3 regions of the Paenibacillus sp. J22P15 genome follow, and region 3 is predicted to be linked to each of the others. Evidence: riboswitches for the same ligand, from Rfam matches in the RefSeq annotation. Region 3 holds a riboswitch; each other region holds the start of a gene.

Region 1 (2,254 bases), on a different contig from region 3:
CAACCCGCTTCATCAAATGCCCCATTCATCCAAAATTGCTTGTCCACTTTCGCATTTATGGTCACCCAAGCCTTCCAGCATCCGCATACCTCCACAACATATACCTGAGCCTTCATTCTCATCCGCTCCCTTCACGATACGTACCTAAAAACAAAAAAAAGCACACCCAACGACGCAGTTCGCGCCATTGAGTGTGCTTCACTCCAATTATTTCATTACCGCAAAGTATATACTAAAATGGCATTTTCGACAAATCAGCTGGGTTTTGCAAATCAACCAGCACTGCATGATCGGAATGCGATACAATCCCTTCTGCCTGCAGCAGCCACAGCAGCTGGGTTCCATCTACACCTTTTTTCTGTAAACGCTTACCATCATCGTTTGTGATTAGTGAACCATTTCCATTAGGGTGTACTATGACCTCATTGCCTTCTCTGGTTAGTCGTTCAACAATAGCTAGTGTTTCATCCGTTACCCCTTGATCAACAATCGTCAATCGAACATTCTTGCCCATTCGCTTGGAGAAATAAAACAGCGATCGTACATACCATTCCATATTTTTTTGCCGGACGTCCGCAACAAGCACGTAATGCTTGCTCGATTTCTGTCGCACTCGCCAAATTCGATACGCCAGATGCACCGACAATGCAGCCAAAACATAACAGCCAACAATAAGTAGTAGAACTTCAAACATGGCGGCCACCTCCTCTTTGTGACACTATATGCCATGAAGAGCCCACTGGTTCCGCTGCTTCTGGACAAGATGACAAAATGTGCGTTGTGTCAAAAAGTGTCCCCTTTTTTCTCCTAATTTCAGTCATTTTATGACAAAGAAACACCCTTGAGCAATCTACGGTATATGTTATCATTTTATTATGAATCTTTACATATTTAAGGAATTCACGCATATAGAAAGGAAGAGGTGGATTGTTACAATCATCATAACCAGGGAAGCGATGAAATATAATCTGCAACTGGACACTTGGATTATATGGAGCTAGTAGTGTAACCGGCCCTCTTAGAACTCCACTACCTATCTAAGAGGAGAGTGAAAAATGCGCTATTATAAAAAACAATTGTTAATGGGCTTAGCACTCCTACTGATTTTCTCGCTAACGCTTAGTTCCCTGGCTCTTGCAGAAGGCGTAAACAATCAAGAAACAACTGCAGCCGTGCCCTCAAATGAGAATAGCTGCCAGCAATTTTCAACCAGTAGAGATGATATCCCTAAAGCACAATCCAACATCGTAGATAATAACGACGGAACAGCTACTGCCACCTTTAAGACAAAAATCGATTGCGTTCAAGTCAGTTTCTCATCTTATGTAAGTCCAGATGACTGGGTTGCAAGTCCCGGCGATACAACAATTCCATACCACTTACAAAAACACTATGACGGACAATCCTTTATTTATCCTAAAGCCGGTACGTATACCGTCACGATTGATATCCCAGCATGCTTGCCTTATCAATTAGACATCTACAGTGGAGATTTGCTTCTCGAGTTAGGTTCAAATGCTCACGGCAGCAGAGCTGTAGCCTGGAAGGTGAAGCTTAATAGTAGTTGTACTACTACTACTCCTACACCTACTCCAACGCCAACTACTACACCAACATCAACACCTGTGGCTACTCCTTCTGAGTCGCCTTCACCTACACCAACATCTACACCTGTGGCTACTCCTTCCGAGTCGCCTTCACCTACACCAACATCAACACCTGTGGCTACTCCTTCCGAGTCGCCTTCACCTACACCAACATCTACACCTGAGACTACACCTTCTGAGTCGCCTTCACCTACACCATCGTCTACACCTGTGACTACTCCTTCTGAGTCGCCATCATCTACACCATCGTCCACACCTACAGTTACAGCTACACCTACTGCAACTCCTACGGTAACCCAGTCACCTACGCCATCCCCTGAGGCAACGCCAATTATCGAAATAGATGAAGAAGAGCCGCCAGTGGGCGGAGTTGGTGAAGAGGGTGAGCCTCCAATCGATACCGTTATTGATGTAGAGGAGGATCAAGTTCCGCTAAGTACCCTCCCAAAAACAGGTGAATCCAGTCCGATTCCATATTATCTTATCGGCGCATTCGCTCTTTCAGTCGGTTTCCTCAATCTCCGTAAGCAAAGAAATAGAAGGTAGATACTTCAACTTCGCACTCCTAGACTGCTTAATAAGCAGCTTAGGAGTGTTTTCTCTTTTTTACAGCACAAAAAACCCGCATCAACCGATACGGGTATTTC
Region 2 (2,254 bases), on a different contig from region 3:
GACCTTCTTTTTGGAGACATAAATAATCAGAGATAGAGCTACCCACAACCTCCGACGACAAAACGCCAATTTTATAACACAATTCATATGATGATCCAATGAATACAAACTGACCATCGATTTTCTTTAAATAGAAACACAGATCGTCTGAATCCTCATCTTCCACAACATCGCAGAAGTTGTCCAAACGAGATTGTAGCTCTTGCTGAATGCAGTGTCGCAGCTCCTGTAAAGTTACTCCGTTCAGGCTTGCAGCCTCAACGATTTTCTCCTCAAAATGCTCATTATGGTTCCCAGCATGACGAATTAATGACTGGGCAAGCCATTTTGCCTTTACAGAAGTGTCGGTTATGTCCATTATGCGCTCTCCTCTAGTTGTTATTGCGATGGTTTATTATTGAGATAGTGTGTTCTCTCTTGCGACGACATATCCAATTGTTCCATTTCCGAGATCCGTAATTGAAATCACATTGCCCGCCTTAAAGGGATTTTCATCCGACTCTACCAAGCGTAGTTGATCTTGAAGGGCAGCGTTGAGTGCCTGTGCCTTTTTAAGACGATCACCTATTCCATCAAGCTCCTTGTAAAGATTCCGGTTTTCACGCTTTACATTTTGAACCTCTTGCTTAGTTCGATTCACCATTGTTTGCCAGCGTTCCAAGTTAAGTGTGATTTTAGATGACATGTCAACCAATTCTTTGAATTGTTCACCCTCATCGGGCAGTCCGAAATATATAATTTCATTCGGCAATGATTTGTCTCGAGAAGCTTTCACTTGTATAATGCCTTCGCCTTGCAACTTTCTAACAGCTCGATGAACAGTCGCCTCGCTAAACGACTTTTCCTCTGTAGGGCCACTAGAAGTATTCCGATTTCTCGCAGGAATACGGTCACTAAATCGACTTAGAATATTTTTAGCCATCGAATCCATTGGTTCTTTAACAGATCCATGAATTGCGGCTTCTTCTTTAATGTATTCATGTACAAGTAATTCATTTTTACTTAGTAGGCTTTCAATCAGGCTCTCCGACATAATAAATTTCCCCTCCTTGAAAATTGGCAACCCAGCAATTGGCACATTGCAAGGTATTGCATATTAGCAATATCACCTATTTGCAATACATTATATCATGACAATATAAATAATGCATTACAATTATATGTATTGGAGGGAATTAGCTCAGGTTCGGAAATTCGGCCGCCATGGATTAATATCTTTAGGCCCGTAATTTTGCGTCCTTACCTTTAGATAAGTTTGCCGTGTCGTTTAAGATAAGAGTCCAATTTCATAGAATAAACTATGATTATATAAGGCATTATTTGCTGTGTCAATATGCAGGTTTTTTTCTACAATTAACCGAATTTGATAGAGTTGATTTTCGGTTTAGATACCCATCTATTTGTTTGTCAATATTTAGGTCAAACATTTTCCGGAACGTCGCGATCTCTTTTAACGCAGAGGCGGAATAAATGCGATAGTTGTTGCTAGGATTTCGTTTAGCTTTTGGTATTAAATTATTTTCTTCCCAATAAATAATCGTATCGCGATGAACACCTAAAATGAGCGAAGCCTGTGTGACATTAAAAGTTTTCTCATCCATCTTTTTAATCCTCCTAGCCTACACATGCTGCATGTTATGACGGTTTTGAGCAATATAGGCGAATTGATCATGAAGCATGGCCATTTTGGATGGATCATGCCTGGCGGCTATTAAATTATATGTTTCTAGGCCGTATACGCCAGGATAAATCGTATGCCATTTATTGATGGCCGGCTTAGGATCAAAAGCTGATGCGACTGAAGAGCCTAGAAGAACGACCACGGAAGGTCGAACGGTCATAACCTCAGCATTCAGATGATTGCTGCAAGCAGCAGCATCCTTACCGTCTCGACACTTAATCATGGATGTCACATAGACTTCTTGCGGCAGTATACCGAAACGTCGTAGGAGTCCTGCCAGAACTGATCCACTCTCGGTTTCGAATAAAACGTCATCGGGAGTTTCCCCGATGACCATGATTCGAGCTGTTCGATTGTGGAGTGATAGCGGCTTCGCATAAGAGCTAAGCGGGCAAGATTGACAATAACGAATGCTTTGCAGCAATTCGTCGTGCGACATTTCAAGTAAACAGCCGTCCGGCATGCCCACCAACTGATTAACGAAGATCTTTGGGTCCTCGTAAGCTGTGCTCATGCAAAACGCCTCCTATTCATTAAATTAATGCCATCATGGCAGGGTCTTCTTCGCGAGCC
Region 3 (2,254 bases):
CCTTAGTAATACTTTGTTGCTTTATAGTTTGCTGCATCCTTGATAAGCTCATACTTTTTGTTACCCTTCTTGAAGCCCGCATCGACCGTTGGATCAATCGTAACCCATTTGTCATCCAAGTAAACTTCATTCCATGCATGATAAACATCGACGTAAGACGACTGCCCCATCACTAGCTTAGTGGGAATATCAACGCTGCGGAGCATTGCTGCAAACAATGAAGCGTATCCGTAGCAAATATCTTTTTTGGTTTTAAATGTACGATCGATATTCGGGAGGTAATCTACGGGCAGATTAGCAGCCAATTGGTTATCATAATCAACATTTGTAATGATGTAGTTATAGATTGCTTTTACTTTCTCGCTATCGGTCTTTTTATTTTTTGTTAATTCCTTTGCTTTGACGATTGCACTGCTTGTAGTCGACCATTCAATGTTTTGAATTGAATTTAAATATAGAACTTTATTATCCTTCAACTTGAGTGTAACGAGTTGTTTCTTCACCAGCTTGTATTTGTTGCCCGATGTATTCTCTAACAATGAAATCGTATATTGACCATTACCAAGTTGTAACGGGAACTGCTCCCTAGCTTTCCCGGCAGTTAAGTTGTAGGTGTATTTGGATGAGCCTTTAACAATCATAAGCTTTGTTTTCACTTTAGCCTTCACTGCGTATTGTACGGAGACAACACCGTTATCCAGATTATCTGTATTCAGCCATTCAGAAGCTTTCTCATTACTCGCTTGAACGACAGTTACATTAATGGATGCGAAAAGAACAAAAGCTGTGATTAGTAATATAAACTTGCGCATAAACAAACTCCCTTCGGTAGCTGGCTGCCATCTTACGGAAGGCCCTATAGCTTTGCGTCCCTACCTTTCGATAGGTTTGCCGTTATCGTGTGAAGCGCTACAAGATGTTATCTCCTCTATAAAACAAAAAAAAAGCCTGTCCATTCGGTAGCTGGCTGCCATCTTACGGAAGGCCCTTTAGCTTTGCGTCCCTACCTTTCGATAGGTTTGCCGTTGTCGTGCTTAGCTTTATTAGTTCTATTTTATCATATGAATCTATCGAATCAATAGAAAAGCTGTGAGTAAAAATCGTATTTTGGCAGTTTTTGAAGATTGCTGCTGCAAAGGCTCATCGCAAAAAAAAAAGAACCGCTAGCGGCTACATGCCGTGCGGTTCTTTAGATTTACTCTTATTCAGCTGAACGTTGGTCTCTCATATGAGGGAACAACAGCACATCACGGATAGAAGGAGCATCAGTTAGCAGCATGATCAAACGGTCAATGCCGATTCCTAGTCCGCCAGTCGGCGGCATGCCGTATTCAAGAGCACGAATAAAGTCCTCATCCATACCATGCGCTTCATCGTTGCCCTGCTCTCGCTCAAGAAGCTGTGACTCGAATCGTTCACGCTGATCAATCGGGTCGTTAAGCTCCGTAAATGCATTTGCATGCTCACGAGCTACGATAAATAGCTCAAAACGATCTGTGAAGCGCGGATCTGCATCGCTTTTCTTAGCAAGCGGCGAGATCGCAACAGGATGGCCGGTAACGAAAGTCGGTTGAATAAGCGTATGCTCTCCGAACTGTTCAAAGAATGCGTTAAGAATATGACCAAACGTCATATGAGGATCAACAGCAACTTTATGCTCTTTCGCCAAACGATGAGCTTCTTCGTCACTCATCTCCACACCGAAATCAACACCTGTCGTTTCTTTAACAAGATCGACCATAGAAACCCGACGCCACTGCGGAGTCAAATCAATTTCTTGACCTTGATAAGTAATCTTCGTTGTGCCGAGAACCTCTTGCGCGATATGCGCAATAACATTTTCAGTCAATTCCATAATATCCTTGTAGTCAGCATATGCCTCATACAGTTCAATCATCGTAAATTCCGGATTGTGACGAGTAGAAATACCCTCATTCCGGTATACGCGGCCAATCTCATATACTTTCTCTAGTCCGCCTACAATTAATCGCTTCAAATGAAGCTCGATTGCGATACGCATATAGAGCTGCATGTCGAGAGCATTATGATGCGTCTCGAACGGACGAGCTGCCGCACCGCCTGCAATCGAATGTAAGGTCGGCGTTTCTACTTCTAGATACCCGCGGGAATCCAGATAGCGACGCATGGATTGAATGATTTTTGAACGAGTGATAAAGGTTTGTTGTACATCAGGATTTACGATAAGGTCAACATAACGCTGACGATAACGAAGCTCTACGTCCTTCAAACCATG

What was found. A riboswitch is a leader RNA that binds a small molecule or an ion and turns the genes downstream of it on or off. The one in region 3 is predicted to bind cyclic di-GMP.
Region 1: linked by a shared signal. The riboswitch ahead of AC0YN6_RS15295 (LPXTG cell wall anchor domain-containing protein) and the one ahead of AC0YN6_RS26425 (transglutaminase-like domain-containing protein) in region 3 are both predicted to bind cyclic di-GMP.
Region 2: linked by a shared signal. The riboswitch ahead of AC0YN6_RS17870 (hypothetical protein) and the one ahead of AC0YN6_RS26425 (transglutaminase-like domain-containing protein) in region 3 are both predicted to bind cyclic di-GMP.

Annotation. Positions count from the first base shown of each region.
Region 1 is NZ_JBWDNT010000006.1:76,187-78,440, forward strand. Features, by position in the region: gene AC0YN6_RS15285 (ATP-dependent helicase ComFA) at 1-116, opposite strand, end outside; gene AC0YN6_RS15290 (hypothetical protein) at 233-694, opposite strand; cyclic di-GMP riboswitch class II at 941-1,024, shown strand; gene AC0YN6_RS15295 (LPXTG cell wall anchor domain-containing protein) at 1,056-2,153, shown strand.
Region 2 is NZ_JBWDNT010000008.1:85,221-87,474, reverse strand. Features, by position in the region: gene AC0YN6_RS17875 (hypothetical protein) at 1-358, opposite strand, end outside; gene AC0YN6_RS17870 (hypothetical protein) at 395-1,033, opposite strand; cyclic di-GMP riboswitch class I at 1,186-1,270, opposite strand; gene AC0YN6_RS17865 (helix-turn-helix domain-containing protein) at 1,329-1,601, opposite strand; gene AC0YN6_RS17860 (uracil-DNA glycosylase family protein) at 1,620-2,195, opposite strand; gene AC0YN6_RS17855 (recombinase RecA family protein) at 2,215-2,254, opposite strand, start outside.
Region 3 is NZ_JBWDNT010000023.1:398-2,651, forward strand. Features, by position in the region: gene AC0YN6_RS26425 (transglutaminase-like domain-containing protein) at 3-812, opposite strand; cyclic di-GMP riboswitch class I at 825-903, opposite strand; cyclic di-GMP riboswitch class I at 956-1,034, opposite strand; gene lysS (lysine--tRNA ligase) at 1,202-2,254, opposite strand, start outside.